DNA from 2 places in the Streptomyces sp. ME02-8801-2C genome. Region 1 is predicted to be linked to the other one. Evidence: riboswitches for the same ligand, from Rfam matches in the RefSeq annotation. Region 1 holds a riboswitch; the other holds the start of a gene.
What was found. Region 1 has a riboswitch for thiamine pyrophosphate ahead of PV396_RS29560 (thiamine ABC transporter substrate-binding protein). Riboswitches for the same ligand answer to the same signal wherever they lie in the genome.

Region 1 (7,799 bases):
TCCGAGCGCCGCGTCGCCGAGGAGACCACCCGCGCCGAGGGCAAGCCCGAGGCCGCCCTGCCGAAGATCGTCGAGGGTCGCCTCAACGGCTTCTTCAAGGACGCCACGCTGCTCGGCCAGCCGTACGCGCTGGACAACAAGAAGTCCGTCCAGAAGGTCCTGGACGAGGCCGGTGTCACCCTGAAGCGCTTCACGCGCATCAAGGTCGGCATCTGAGTCCGTACCGCGATCGACGCGCGGCCCACGTAGGCATACCTATAGGGTCGACGACAGTCGCGCGCGTACGTCGTCACGCACGCGCGCGTGGCGGACGACAGCAGATCTGACGAGGAGGCCATTGCCGAGCATGGGATGCGATCGACACCCCACCGGCAATGGCCTTCTTCGTATGTGTGACACGTGAAGAGGCGAGATTCTCCATGACCACCAAGGCCCAGAAGAGCGACGACGGCAAAGTGCGCGGCCGGTACATGCTGAAGCTGTCCGGAGAGGCCTTCTCCGGCGGTGGGGGCCTGGGCGTGGACCCCGACGTGGTGCACAAGATCGCCCGCGAGATCGCGGCCGTCGTGCGCGACGGCTCCCAGATCGCCGTCGTCCTCGGCGGCGGCAACTTCTTTCGCGGCGCGGAACTCCAGCAGCGGGGCATGGACCGGGCCCGCTCCGACTACATGGGCATGCTCGGCACCGTCATGAACTGCCTCGCGCTCCAGGACTTCCTGGAGAAGGAGGGCATCGACAGCCGGGTCCAGACCGCCATCACCATGGGCCAGGTCGCCGAGCCGTACATCCCGCTGCGTGCCGTACGACACCTGGAGAAGGGCCGTGTGGTCATCTTCGGGGCCGGTATGGGCATGCCGTACTTCTCCACCGACACGACCGCCGCGCAGCGCGCCCTGGAGATTGACGCCGAGGCGCTGCTGATGGGCAAGAACGGCGTGGACGGGGTCTACGACTCCGACCCGAAGACCAACCCCGGAGCCGTCAAGTTCGACTCGCTCGGCTACGGCGAGGTCATCACCCGGGACCTCAAGGTCGCCGACATGACGGCGATCACGCTGTGCCGTGACAACAAGCTCCCGATCCTGGTCTTCGAGCTTCTGACCGAGGGCAATATCGCTCGGGCCGTCAAGGGTGAGAAGATCGGCACTCTCGTCGGTGACCAGAGCGGCCGGGACTGACAAGGGATCAGCCCTGACCGGGGACTGGCCCTGAGCGGGGGATGGACAATGTCCTGGCGGTCGGGAACCGTGCAGGAAGAAGACGCGACGCAGCCGGCCGCGGACCGAGAACAGCAGCCGGGCCTACTCAAGACACGCAGGAGCAAGTGGTGATCGAAGAGACCCTCCTCGAGGCCGAGGAGAAGATGGAGAAGGCCGTCGTGGTCGCCAAGGAGGACTTCGCCGCGATCCGCACCGGTCGTGCGCACCCGGCGATGTTCAACAAGATCGTGGCTGACTACTACGGCGCGCTGACGCCGATCAACCAGCTGGCCTCGTTCTCCGTGCCCGAACCGCGCATGGCCGTGGTGACCCCCTTCGACAAGAGCGCGCTGCGCAACATCGAACAGGCGATCCGCGACTCCGACCTCGGCGTCAACCCGAGCAACGACGGAAACATCATCCGCGTGGTGTTCCCCGAGCTCACCCAGGAGCGCCGCAAGGACTACATCAAGGTGGCCCGGACCAAGGCCGAGGACTCCAAGATCTCGATCCGGTCCATCCGCCGCAAGGCCAAGGACACCATCGACAAGTTCGTCAAGGACGGCGAGGTCGGCGAGGACGAGGGCCGTCGCGCGGAGAAGGAGCTCGACGACACCACCGCGAAGTACGTCGCGCAGGTGGACGAGCTTCTCAAGCACAAGGAAGCGGAGCTTCTCGAAGTCTGATGAACGACTCTTCCTGGGGGGCGCCGCCCCACGCCGGGTACTGGGGGCCGTCCGACGGAGGGCCTGTCCAGGGGGCTGCCCCGGCGGGTCCCGCGTACGATGCGCAGCACGCGCAGCAGACTCGCCCCATGCCCATCGTGCCCGACGTACCCGCACACGGCGGAGACCAGGATGACGAGCGGGGGGCCGCTCGGCCGGGCGGCCCTTTGTTCCGCGACGAGATGCCGCAGGCACAGCCCTATGGGACGGTGCCGCAGAAGCCGGATTCCATGCCCACGCCCGACGACGCCCAGCAGCCCGCCCCCGCCCCGCAGAAGAAGAGCGCGGGCCGGGACCTCGCCGCGGCCATAGGGGTCGGCGTCGGACTCGGCGCGGTGATCATCGCGTCGCTGTTCGTCGTCAAGGCCGCCTTCGTCGGGGTGATCGTGGTCGCCGTCGTGGTGGGCCTGTGGGAACTGACGTCCCGGCTCCAGGAACGCAAGGACATCAGGGCGCCGTTGGTGCCGCTGGCGCTCGGCGGGGCCGCGATGGTCGTCTCCGGATACGTCCGAGGTCCCGGTGGCGCATGGGTCGCCATGGCGCTCACCGCGCTCGCGGTCCTGGTCTGGCGTATGACGGAACCTCCGGAGGGCTACCTCAGGGACGTCACGGCGGGCGTCTTCGCGGCGTTCTACGTCCCGTTCCTGGCCACCTTCGTCGCGATGATGCTCACCGCCGACGACGGTGCGCAGCGCGTCATGACGTACCTCCTCCTGACCGTCGTCAGCGACACGGGCGCGTACGCGATCGGCTGGCGCTTCGGCAAGCACAAGCTCGCCCCGCGCATCAGCCCCGGCAAGACCCGCGAGGGGCTGTTCGGCGCGGTCGCGTTCGCGATGGTGGCGGGCGCGCTGCTGATGGCGTACGTGATCGACGACGGCACCTGGTGGCAGGGACTGCTGCTGGGCCTCGCGGTCGCGGTCAGCGCGACGCTCGGCGACCTCGGCGAGTCCATGATCAAGCGGGACCTGGGCATCAAGGACATGGGCACGCTGCTGCCGGGACACGGCGGCATCATGGACCGGCTGGACTCGCTGCTTCCCACGGCTCCTGTCGTGTGGCTGCTGTTCGTCGCCTTCGTGGGCTGAGGGCGGCCGGAATGTTCCAGTACGGTCCGGGTTTCGTGTGAAAGACCTCCGACGGCCTGAAACCACCCCTTTCGAACCTAAGATCGACTTCAGTGCGGTCGATCCGTCCGGAAGGGGTGGCGTGCATGTGGGGGCGTAGTCGGGCAAGACGCCAGCGGCAGGCCGAGGGGCTGGCGGCTGTCGCCGGCCCGGTCGAGACCGCCGACGCGGCTCATCAGGCGCTGCTGGAGCTGCGCAGGGCGGTGCGGGGCGAGCTGGAGCGGATCGAGGCGCTGCTCGACCGGGGGGACGGACTCCCTTCGGACACCATCCGCGAGCAGACGCTCGGCGCGATGAGTGTCTTCGCCGACCTGGACGGAGTGTCCCAGAACTACCTCGAGGTCCGTACGGCGACCGTCGGGGCGGCCGAGCACGGCGTCGAGGTGGCCCTGCCCTGGCTGGAGGCGCTCGGGGACCAGGTCAGGTCGATGACCGAGCTGCGGGAGACGTTCGCCGGATACGGCGAGTCCCTCGTCTACCTCCGCGAACGCACCGAACGGCTGCGCGCCGACCTGGTCCCGCTGCGCGAGGGGGCCCACGAGGCCCTGCGCGCGGCCCGGGGCGAGCTGGCCGCAGCCCAGGGCGCCGACGGCTGGCACGACTGGCAGACAGGCCTCACCGCCCTGGGCGACCGGCTGACCGAACTGGACGGGGGCCGCGTCACACCGACGGCCCGGCAGAAGGTCAGCGACCACTACCGCGAGCTGGAGCGGGAGGTGGCGGAGCTTCGGGGGGTGATGGCGGCTGCGCCGCGGTGAGCAGGCGGACGGCTGCCGAGCTGGGGTTTTGTCTCCGCGCCTGAGGTTGTCCACAGGGCGGTGAGGGGGTGGCCGGATGTCTGCGACACTGGTACAGCCATGCCTAAGCCAGGAGAACTCACATTCGTCGCCCCGCGCGGAGCTCAGAAGCCGCCGCGGCATCTTGCCGATCTCACGCCCGCCGAGCGTAAAGAGGCCGTTGCCGCGATCGGTGAGAAGCCGTTTCGTGCCAAGCAGCTCTCGCAGCACTACTTCGGGCGGTTCGCGCACGACCCGGCCGAGTGGACGAACATCCCGGCCGCCTCGCGCGGCAAGCTCCAGGAGGCGCTGCTTCCCGAGCTGATGACGGTCGTGCGTCATCTGTCGACCGACCAGGACACCACCCGCAAGACCCTGTGGCGGATGGTCGACGGGACGCTCGTCGAGTCGGTGCTCATGCGCTACCCGGACCGGGTGACCATGTGCATCAGCTCGCAGGCGGGGTGCGGGATGAACTGCCCGTTCTGCGCGACCGGGCAGGCGGGGCTCGACCGGAACCTGTCCACCGCCGAGATCGTGCACCAGATCGTGGCCGGGATGCGTGCGCTTCGGGACGGGGAGATTCCCGGTGGGCCCGCGCGGCTCTCCAACATCGTGTTCATGGGCATGGGCGAGCCCCTGGCCAACTACAAGCGTGTCGTCGGTGCCATCCGTGCGCTGACCGACCCCGAGCCGGACGGTGTCGGGCTGTCGCAGCGGGGGATCACCGTCTCGACCGTCGGGCTGGTGCCGGCCATCCACCGGTTCTCCGACGAGGGCTTCAAGTGCCGGCTCGCGATCTCCCTGCACGCGCCGGACGACGAGCTGCGCGACACCCTCGTACCCGTGAACACACGGTGGAAGGTGCGCGAGGTCCTCGACGCCGGGTGGGAGTACGCGGCGAAGTCGGGGCGTCGGCTGTCCATCGAGTACGCGCTGATCAGGGACATCAACGACCAGGCCTGGCGTGGTGACCGGCTCGGGCGGCTGCTCAGGGGCAAGCCCGTGCACGTCAACCTGATTCCGCTGAACCCCACTCCGGGGTCCAAGTGGACGGCCTCGCGGCCCGAGGACGAGAAGGCGTTCGTCGAGGCCATCGCCGCGCACGGGGTGCCCGTGACCGTTCGGGACACCCGAGGGCAGGAGATCGACGGGGCGTGCGGTCAGCTGGCGGCCACCGAGCGGTAGTCTTACGTCGTACCTACATACCTTCATATTCCGACAGGGGAGCGCCACAGCGCTGAGAGTGCGGGACAGCCCGCAGACCCTCTGAACCTCGCCCAGGTCATTCTGGGTAGGAAGTTCGGTCATCACTCAAGCTGTTGCGCCCTGCCCGGAACCCGTCATGGGGTCCGGGCAGGGCCGCGTCTCTTCCTGGTCATCCCAGGAGGAAGAATCCAGTGAGCATCACCAAGCAGGTCACGGCCCTTGCCGTCGGGCTCGGGCTGGTCGCGCTGTCCGCGTGCGGGTCCGAGGACAGCGGCAGCGGTTCGGCTGCGGAAAGCAAGACCGTCACCCTGGTCAGCCACGACTCGTGGGCCGTTTCGAAGGGCGTCCTCGCCGCCTTCGAGAAGCAGTCCGGGTACAAGGTCAGGGTCCTCAAGGACGGCGACGCCGGGCAGGCCGTCAACAAGGCGATCCTCACCAAGGACAACCCGCAGGGCGACGTCTTCTTCGGCGTCGACAACACCCTGCTCTCCCGCGCGCTCGACAACGGCCTGTTCCAGTCGTACGAGGTGAAGGACGCCGACGCGATCCTGCCCGCGTACCGGACGGACGACGACAAGCACCGGGTCACCCCGATCGACACCGGCGACATCTGCGTCAACTACGACAAGGCCTGGTTCAGCGAGCACAAGCTGACCCCGCCCGAGTCCTTCGACGATCTGGTCAAGCCCGCCTACAAGGACCTCCTCGTCACCGAGAACGCCTCCACCTCCTCGCCCGGACTCGGGTTCCTGCTCGGCAGCGCCGCCAAGTACGGGGATGACGGCTGGAGCGGCTACTGGGCCAAGCTGCAGGCCAACGGTGTGAAGGTGGTCGACGGCTGGGAGCAGGCGTACAACGAGGAGTTCTCCGGGTCGGCCGGCGGCAAGAAGGCCAAGGGCGACCGGCCCCTCGTCGTCTCGTACGCATCCTCGCCGCCCGCCGAGGTGATCTTCGCCGACCCGAAGCCGACCGCCGCTCCGACCGGGGTCGCGATGGGCACCTGCTTCCGGCAGATCGAGTACGCGGGGCTGCTCAGCAACGCGAAGAACAGCGCTGGCGGCAAGGCGCTGCTCGACTTCCTGGTCGGCAAGACCTTCCAGGAGGACATGCCGCTCAACATGTTCGTGTACCCGGTACGCGAGGGCGCCGAGGTGCCCGCCGAGTTCACCGAGTACGGGCCGCAGGCCAAGGACCCCGAGACCATGGACCCCGCGAAGATCGCCGAACACCGTGACCAGTGGGTCAAGTCGTGGACATCGCTCGTACTGAAGTAGCCGGGGCGCTCGCGCGCAGGCGGGGCGCCGCTCTGCGCGGTGCCCTGCTCGCGCTGCCCGTCGTCTTCTTCGCGCTCTTCTTCGCCTATCCCGTCGCCGCGATCGTCGCGCGCGGTCTGCACGTCGACGGGGTCTGGCGGCTGGGACAGCTGGGGGACGTGCTCGGCGACTCCGGCATCCGGCGCGTGCTCTGGTTCACCGTCTGGCAGGCGTTCGCGTCCACCGCGCTCACGCTGCTGATCGCACTCCCCGGCGCGTATGTCTTCGCGCGCTTCGATTTCAGGGGCAAGCAGATTCTGCGGGCCGTGGTGACCGTGCCCTTCGTACTGCCGACCGTCGTGGTCGGTACGGCGTTCCTGGCACTGGTCGGGCGTGGCGGGCTGCTCGACGAGCTGTGGGGCGTACGGCTGGACACGACCGTGTGGGCGATCCTGCTCGCGCATGTCTTCTTCAACTACGCCGTCGTCGTACGGACGGTCGGCGGGCTCTGGGCGCAGCTCGACCCACGGCAGGAGGAGGCCGCGAGGATGCTCGGCGCCTCGCGGTTCACAGCCTGGCGGCAGGTCACGCTGCCCGCCCTCGCACCCGCCGTCGCCGCCGCCGCGCTCATGGTCTTCCTCTTCACCTTCACCTCTTTCGGAGTGGTGCAGATCCTCGGCGGGCCCACCTTCGCCACCCTCGAGGTGGAGATCTACCGGCAGACCTCGGAGATCTTCGACCTCGGTACGGCCGCCGTGCTGACGATCGTGCAGTTCGTGGCGGTGGGCGCGATCCTCGCCGTGCACGCCGGGACGGTACGGCGGCGGGAGAGCGCGCTGCGGCTCGTGGCACCGGAGACGACCGCCCGCAGGCCCCGCGGCCGGGGTCAGTGGGCGCTGCTCGGCGGGGTGCTGGCCAGCATCGCCCTCCTGCTGGTGCTGCCGCTCGCCGTGCTCGTGCAGCGGTCGTTCGCCACGCCGGGCGGCGCGGGCCTCGGCTACTACCGGGCGCTCACCCACGACGACTCGGGCATCTTCCTGGTGGCGCCGATCGCCGCCATCGGGAACTCACTCCAGTACGCCGTCGCCGCCACAGCCATCGCCGTCGTCGTCGGGTCGCTGGCCGCCGTGGCGCTCACCCGGCGCGATGCCGGGCGGCTCGTACGGGGGTTCGACGCACTGTTGATGCTGCCGCTCGGGGTGTCGGCGGTGACCGTCGGGTTCGGGTTCCTGATCGCGCTCGACGAGCCGCCGCTCGATCTGCGCAGCAGCTGGATCCTGGTACCGCTGGCGCAGGCACTGGTCGGGGTGCCGTTCGTGGTGCGGACCATGCTGCCGGTGCTGCGGGCCGTGGACGGGCGGCTGAGGGAGGCGGCGGCCGTGCTCGGGGCGTCGCCGTGGCGGGTCTGGCGGGAGGTCGATCTGCCGATCGTGCGGCGGGCGCTGCTGGTCGCCGCCGGGTTCGCGTTCGCCGTGTCGCTGGGCGAGTTCGGGGCGACCGTGTTCATCGC
Region 2 (7,799 bases), on a different contig from region 1:
AGCGCCGACCGTTCCCAGCCGGCTCGTCCGGTGCAACCGTCCCTCGTCGACCGGGGGTTCGATCTCGTTGACGGGCAGGGGCCGCGGCACGGCCAGCGCGCGCGGGATGACGCTCGTCAGGTCCTCAGCGTTGTCGTGCGCCGAGGCGACGGCCTGCGGCGGTACGGCGTCCAGTTGTTCGGCGCCGAGCGCGCTGCGCGTCTCCAGCACCAGCGCGAGCAGCGCCACGGCGTCGTACGGGCGGATGTCGGCGTTGCGCGCGGTCGCCGAGGCGACCAGCGCGTCCAGCTCGAGGGCCAGCCCGGGGACGAGGGACGAGGGCGGCGGCACGTCCTCGTGCAGGTGCTTGTAGAGCACCAGCGCGGGGGAGTCGCCGTAGTGCGGCTGGTCGCCGGTCAGCATCTCGTAGAGGACGATTCCGCAGGCGTACACATCGACCCGTGGGTCGGTGGTGCCGGTCTCGATCTGCTCGGGTGCGAGGTAGGAGACGGTGCCGAGGACGGCACCGGTCGTGTTGGTGACCGTGTCCACGGCCCGCACGAGCCCGAAGTCGGCGACCTTGACCCGGCCGTCGTCCCCTATGAGCACGTTCTCGGGCTTCATGTCGCGGTGCACGAATCCGGCCCGGTGGGCGGCGCCGAGCGCGGCGAGCACGGGCTCCAGGATGTCGAGCGCGGCCCTCGGCTGGAGCGCGCCGCGTTCACGGAGCACGTCACGCAGGGTGCAGCCGGCGACGTACTCCATGGCGAGATAGACGTACGACCCGTCGGTGCCCTGGTCGAAGACCTGCACGACGTTGGGGTGCGCGAGCCGGGCCACGGACTTCGCCTCGCGGATGAACCGCTCGACGAAGGACACGTCGGCGGCGAGCGAGGGGTGCATCACCTTGAGGGCGAGCACGCGGTCGAGGCGGGTGTCCACGGCCCGGTAGACCGTGGCCATCCCGCCGACCGCGATCCGCGCGTCCACGCGATAGCGACCGTCGAGCACCTGCCCGACGAGAGGGTCCTGAAGGGTCGTGTCCACGCAGGCGAGTGTACGAGCCGTCACTGACAGGGCCGCGATCTCACTCGGGAAAGCAGCAGGACTGAAGCCGACCTGTGACGCGAACCGAGACGGAGAGCCGCCGACGGTGGGAAGCCCCCACCGGAGAGCTCCCCTTGCCAGCGGGCTGGAAACGGGCGGTGCGCGGGTGGGAGATCAAAAATTGGGCCGCTCCGGATCCAGCACGGCCAGCCCCTCCGCAGGAGACGACGCCTCGGCGAAGTGACGCCGCGGAATCCGCCCCGCCCGGTAGGCCAACCGCCCCGCCTCCACCCCGCTCCGCATGGCGGCAGCCATCAGCACGGGTTCCTGAGCCCGGGTGACCGCCGACGCCAGCATCACCCCCGCACACCCCAGCTCCATCGCCAGCGCCACGTCCGACGCCGTCCCCGCCCCCGCGTCCAGAATCACCGGCACACGCGCGTGCTCCACGATCAGCTGGAAGTTGTGCGGGTTGCGGATCCCCAGCCCCGACCCGATCGGCGACCCGAGCGGCATGATCGCGGCGCACCCGACGTCCTCCAGCTTGCGTGCCAGCACCGGATCGTCGTTCGTGTACGGCAGCACCGTGAACCCGTCGTCCACCAGCACCTCCGCCGCGTCCAGCAGTTCGATGGGATCCGGCAGCAGCGTCCGCTCGTCGGCGATGACCTCCAGTTTCACCATGTCCGTACCGAGCGCCTCCCGGGCCAGCCGGGCCGTCAGCACGGCCTCGCCGGCGGTGAAGCATCCCGCCGTGTTGGGCAGCACCTGGATGCCGAGCCGTTCCAGCACCGACAGCACCGACCCGTGCACCGAGGGATCGACGCGCCGCATCGCGACGGTCGTCAGTTCCGTGCCCGAGGCCACCAGGGCCCGTTCCAGCACCTCGAGGCTGGGCGCGCCCCCCGTACCCATGATCAGCCGGGACGCGAAGGCCGTACCACCGAGGACAAAGGGATCGTCGGCCATGGTTCAGCCTCCCTGGACGGCGGTGAGGACCTCGACGCGGTCTCCCTCGGCGAGGGGGGTCGAGGACCAACGCGCGCGTGGGACGACGGTTTCGTTGAGCGCGGCGGCCACACCGGAAGGCGCCGGGGTGAGGGTCTTCACCAGCGCGTCGAGCGCGGTACCGGCGGACACCTCTTGCTGCCGGCCGTTGACCAGGATGTTCAGGGAATGGCTCATGCGAACTGCTCCATGCGTACGGCGTGGACGGCGTCGAACCGTCGAGGGGTGAAGGCGCGGGCCTCGTCCGGCAGTTCACCGGTGGCCAGGGCGGCGGCCATCGCGTCTCCGGTGACCGGCGTCAGCAGCACGCCGTTGCGGTAGTGCCCGGTGGCCACCAGAAGCCCGTCCAGCGCGGTCGGGCCCAGCAGCGGCGCGTTGTCGGGGGAGCCGGGGCGCAGTCCCGCGCGGGTCTCCGTCAGCGGCAACTCGGTGATCCCGGGGACGAGTTCGTGGGCGTCGCGCAGCAGCTCGTAGACACCGCCCGCCGTGACGGTGGTGTCCCAGCCCAGCTCCTCGCTGGTCGCCCCGACGACCAGCTCACCGTTCTCGCGCGGCACCAGATAGACCTGGCTGCCGCGCACCACGGCCCGCACGGTCCGGCTCAGGAAGGGCGCGTACCGCTGCGGCACGGTCACCCGCAACACTTGCCCCTTCACGGGCCGTACGGGTGGCAGCACAGCCTCCGGGACTCCCGCGAGCCGTCCGCTGAGGCTGCCCCCGGCCAGCACGACCGACCCGGCGGCCAGTTCGTCGCCGTCCGAGTCCGTGACCCCCACGGCCCGCCCCCGCCGTACCTCGAGCCGTTCGGCCCAGGTCCGGCGCAGCACGACCCCGGCGCGCTCGCACGCGGCCACCAGCGCCCCGGCCAGCCGTCGCGGATCGATCTGGTGGTCGCCGTCCACCCGCAGCCCCCCGCGCACGCCCGGCGCGAGCATCGGCTCCAGGCGCCGGCATTCGCGCCCGGACAGCCACTCCGACTGCAGGCCGGAGCGCTGTTGCAGGGCGTGCAGTTCGCGCAGCTCGGCGCGGTCGTCGGCGTCGAGCGCGACGGCGAGGGTGCCGCAGCGGCGGTAGCCGAGGTCATGACCGGTCAGCTCGGTGAGCTCGGCGACGAAGTCCGGATAGCGGCGGGCCGACTCCAGGTTCAGCCCCAGCAGGGTCTGCTCCCCGTGGTGCAGTTCGGTGACGGCGGCCAGCATCCCGGCCGCCACCTGCGCGGCCCCGCCGCCCGGCACGGGATCCACGACGGTCGTGGCGAGCCCGCGCTGCGCGGCCCGCCAGGCCGTCACCAGCCCGATGATCCCGCCGCCGACGACCACGACGTCCGAGGTGTGTGTACGCGACATGGGCGTCCAGCCCCTCCCTTCGCCGGCATGACCCGGATCAGGTTCGTACGGTCGGAGGCCGCCCAGCCTCCCTCTCAGCCCGGTGCGTCCGGGCTCCCGCGAGTGCTTACGCTGGTCACCCTAGCCCGCAGTGCGACGCCCATGTAAGGGAGCCCGTCCCCATGCCCCGCTCGCTCGACGGCCTCGTCCTCGCCCCTGTCACGGACCAGGCCCCAGGTCAGGTGGGGACGCGCACCCGGTTCACCTACCACGAGCGAAACGGCGAGATCTGGGCCGAGTACGCGGGCGGCGATGTCGTACGCGGCCATCTCGTGGGTACACGGGAAGGTGACCGGCTCGACTTCCGGTACGTGCAGCTGAAGCGCGACGGGACGACGTCCTCGGGCCACTGTGTGTCCGAGGTGACCGAACTGCCCGACGGGCGGCTGCGGTTGGCGGAGACCTGGGAGTGGGAGTCGCAGCCGGGCAGTGGGACGAGCGTGGTGGAACAGGTCGAGCGCGTGGTTGTGGAGTAGGTCACTGACCGCGCCCACTGACTGACAATTTGTCAGTTGTCTATGGTGATCGGGTGAGCGAGCAGACGCAGGCACAGGACACACCGGGCGGGCTGCGGGCGCGGCGCGTGGTCGTCGTGGGCGCGGGCATGGCCGGGGTGCAGACCGCGGTCGCCCTGCGGGAGCAGGGGTTCACGGGCACCGTCACGCTGCTGGGTGCCGAGCCCCATCAGCCGTACGACCGGCCGCCCCTGTCCAAGGCCGTACTGCTGGGCAAGGCGGAGGACTCCGCCTTCGACGTCGACTTCGAGGCCCTCGGTATCGAACTGCTGCTCGGGTGCGAGGTGCTGGGCGTCCGAGGCGCCGAACATGAACTGGACACCGCCGAGGGGCCCGTCCCGTACGACGTCCTGGTCCTCGCGACCGGCGCCGAACCGATCCGGCTGCCGGGCACCGAGGGCGTACCCGGGGTGCATCTGCTGCGGACCCTCGACGACGCCGAGCGGCTGCGGCCGGTCCTCGCACGTCAGCATGACATCGTGGTCGTCGGGGCGGGCTGGATCGGCGCCGAGTTCGCCACCGCCGCCCGCGAGGCCGGCTGCTCCGTCACCGTCGTGGAGGCCGCCGACCGGCCGCTCGCGGGCGCCCTGCCCGCCGAGGTGGCCGCGCCGATGGCCGCCTGGTACGCCGACAGCGGCGCCTCGCTGCGCACCCACGCGCGCGTGGCACGCGTCGAGCCCGGCGCGGTGGTGCTCGACGACGGCTCGCGGCTGCCCGCAGGCGCCGTCGTCGTCGGCATCGGGGCCCGCCCGGCCACGGCCTGGCTCACGGGCTCGGGGATCACCCTGGGCGAGCACCGCGAGGTCGTCGCCGACGACCATCTGCGCACCTCCCAGGCGGACGTCTACGCGGTCGGCGACTGCGCCTCCTTCCCCTCGGGAAGGTACGGCCGACGTCTTCTGGTCCACCACTGGGACAACGCCCTCCAGGGACCCCGTACGGTCGCCGCCAACATCATCGGGGAGTCCCCGGCGGTCTACGACCCCGTCCCGTACTTCTGGTCGGAGCAGTTCGGCCGCTTCGTCCAGTACGTCGGCCACCACCAGTCCGCCGACACCACCCTGTGGCGCGGCGACCCGGCCGGGCCCGCCTGGACGGTCTGCTGGCTGCGCGAGGGCCGCCTGGCCGCCCTGCTGGCCGTGGGCCGCCCCCGGGACCTGGCCCAGGGGCGCCGGCTGATCGAGGCGGGCACCCTGATGGACGCCGAGGCCCTGACGGACCCCTCCCGGCCACTGAAGGCGGCCACGGCGTAGGGCCGGGCGTTGCCCGACGCGGCTCGACACCATCACAACGGCGCAGGTCACAGGGGTCCCGCTTCCGACTGTCAGTGCGGGATGGCAGGCTTGTCCCGTGACCGAGATTGACGCAAAGATCGATGCTCTCGTCCCCGCCTGGCTCACGCTGCCCGACATCGCGGAAATCCTCGACATCGAGGTGACACGCGTCCGGCAGTTGGTCAAGGAGGGCCAAGTGATCGCCGTACGCCGTGGCGAGAACCGCGCGCTGCACGTCCCCGCCGCCTTCATCGACGGGGCCGAGCAGAAGGTCGTCAAGGGCCTCACCGGCACCCTGACGCTCCTGAGGGACGACGGCTTCTCCGACGAAGAGATGCTCGAGTGGCTCTTCACTCCCGACCCGAGCCTGCCCGGCACCCCCGCGCAGGCCCTCAGCGAGAATCGCGGCACGGAGGTGAAGCGCCGGGCCCAGGCGCTCGCCGTCTGATCCGACCAGCCGCCGGTGTGCGGGCCTCGGCCCGCACACCACCACACAGGGGCGCGCCCGGGTGAACACCCAGGGGCGCGCCCATGGGGGGACACGTATGCCCGAGACGACCGACACCGTGCCCGGGGCGAGCGCCGGTACCGCCCGTGCGCGGCTCGCCGACGCCCGGGTCTATCTCTGCACGGACGCCCGCAGACGGCAGGGCGACCTCGCCGAGTTCCTCGACGCCGTCCTGGCCGGCGGGGTCGACATCGTGCAGCTGCGCGACAAGGGCATGGAGGCGGCCGAGGAACTGGACCACCTCCAGGTCTTCGCCGACGCCTGCGCCCGGCACGGCAAGCTCCTCGCCGTCAACGACCGCGCGGACGTCGCCCACGCCGCCGGTGCCGACGTACTTCATCTCGGCCAGGGCGACCTCCCCGTCCCGGCGGCCCGCGCGATCCTCGGCCCCGACGTCCTCATAGGCCGCTCCACGCACGCCGAGTCCGAGGCCGAGGCGGCCGCCGTCCAGGAGGGCGTCGACTACTTCTGCACGGGCCCCTGCTGGCCCACCCCCACCAAACCGGGCCGCCACGCCCCCGGCCTCGACCTGGTCCGCCACACGGCCGGGCTCGCCACCGAGCGTCCCTGGTTCGCCATCGGCGGCGTCGACCTGGGCAACCTGGACGAGGTGCTGGCGGCGGGCGCCACCCGCGTGGTCGTCGTACGGGCGATCACCGAGGCGACCGACCCGGGCGCGGCGGCGGCGGAGTTCGCCAAGCGGCTGCGTTCGTGGTGAGCGTCGGCTGAGCCACCGCCAGGTGTCCGAGTCGTGGACAACAAGGCGACAATCCGGGCAAATTTCCGCCATCCGGTTGGGAGACCGCCGCCCCCTGACTAACCTGCGGGTATGGCCCTCGGAACCGCGTCCACCCGAACCGACCGCGCACGCACTGTGCGCGACATGCTCGCATCCGGCAAGACCACGTACTCCTTCGAGTTCTCGGCGCCCAAGACCCCCAAGGGCGAGCGGAGCCTGTGGAACGCGCTCCGGCGGGTCGAGGCGGTAGCGCCGGACTTCGTGTCCGTGACCTACGGGGCGGGCGGGTCGACGCGCGCGGGCACGGTCAAGGAGACCCAGCAGATCGTCTCCGACACCACGCTCACCCCGGTCGCCCACCTCACCGCGGTCAACCACTCCGTCGCCGAACTGCGCAACATCATCGGCCAGTACGCCGACGCGGGCATCCGCAACATCCTGGCCGTGCGCGGCGACCCGCCCGGCGATCCGATGGCCGACTGGGTACCGCACCCGAGCGGTCTGACGTACGCCGCCGAACTCGTCCGGCTCATCAAGGAGTCGGGCGACTTCTGCGTAGGCGTCGCCGCCTTCCCCGAGACGCACCCGCGCTCACCGGACCGGGACACGGACGTCACGCACTTCGTCGACAAGTGCCGGGCCGGCGCGGACTACGCGATCACCCAGATGTTCTTCCACCCGGAGTCCTATCTGAGGCTGCGGGACGCGGTCGCGGCGGCGGGCTGCCCGACCCCGGTCATCCCCGAGGTCATGCCCGTGACCAGCGTGCGGATGCTGGAGCGGTTGCCGCAGCTCAGCAACGCGGCCATCCCTTCTACCCTGAAAGAGCGGATCCTCACAGCCAAAGACGACGCGACGGCTGTACGCTCCATTGGCATCGAGTTCGCCACGGAGTTCTGCGCGCGACTGCTGGCCGAGGGAGTTCCCGGGCTGCACTTCATTACGCTGAACAACTCCACGGCATCGCTGGAAATCTACGAAAACCTGGGTCTGCACCACCCACAGCGGGCCTAGACCGGCCGCACGGGCGTACGACACACTGCGTAGCGGCCACTGGGAGAGGGGCGTACATGGGCTGGACGGTCCTCTACATCGCGTTTGGCGTCGTCGCGCTGTGGCTACTCGGAGAGGTTCTGCTCCAGTACAAGGCGCGGCTGCGCTGGCGTCTGCTGGCCTTCGTCGGCTTCCTCGGCGTGGTCCTCGGCGTGCTCATCCCGAATGTGCTGGTCATCGGCCTGGGCGCCGCGGCCTTCGCGGTCGGCCAGACCTACGTCACGCTGTCGTTCCGCAGCGGCTTCTCGGCCGGTTGGGCCGTAGCGGGCCGCACGGGCCTCCTCGCGCGGT

Region 2: it holds a riboswitch for thiamine pyrophosphate, as region 1 does, so the genes downstream of both, thiO (glycine oxidase ThiO) here and PV396_RS29560 (thiamine ABC transporter substrate-binding protein) in region 1, are expected to answer to the same signal.

Annotation. Positions count from the first base shown of each region.
Region 1 covers NZ_JARAXP010000009.1:224,766-232,564, forward strand. The annotation lists gene tsf (translation elongation factor Ts) at 1-216, shown strand, start outside; gene pyrH (UMP kinase) at 420-1,178, shown strand; gene frr (ribosome recycling factor) at 1,328-1,885, shown strand; gene PV396_RS29545 (phosphatidate cytidylyltransferase) at 1,885-3,012, shown strand; gene PV396_RS29550 (hypothetical protein) at 3,138-3,809, shown strand; gene rlmN (23S rRNA (adenine(2503)-C(2))-methyltransferase RlmN) at 3,909-5,015, shown strand; TPP riboswitch at 5,041-5,146, shown strand; gene PV396_RS29560 (thiamine ABC transporter substrate-binding protein) at 5,228-6,310, shown strand; gene PV396_RS29565 (iron ABC transporter permease) at 6,286-7,799, shown strand, end outside.
Region 2 covers NZ_JARAXP010000001.1:42,580-50,378, forward strand. The annotation lists gene pknB (Stk1 family PASTA domain-containing Ser/Thr kinase) at 1-1,026, opposite strand, end outside; gene PV396_RS00210 (thiazole synthase) at 1,201-1,995, opposite strand; gene thiS (sulfur carrier protein ThiS) at 1,999-2,199, opposite strand; gene thiO (glycine oxidase ThiO) at 2,208-3,380, opposite strand; TPP riboswitch at 3,378-3,490, opposite strand; gene PV396_RS00225 (hypothetical protein) at 3,542-3,895, shown strand; gene PV396_RS00230 (FAD-dependent oxidoreductase) at 3,949-5,187, shown strand; gene PV396_RS00235 (Rv2175c family DNA-binding protein) at 5,285-5,656, shown strand; gene thiE (thiamine phosphate synthase) at 5,754-6,434, shown strand; gene metF (methylenetetrahydrofolate reductase [NAD(P)H]) at 6,546-7,469, shown strand; gene PV396_RS00250 (hypothetical protein) at 7,526-7,799, shown strand, end outside.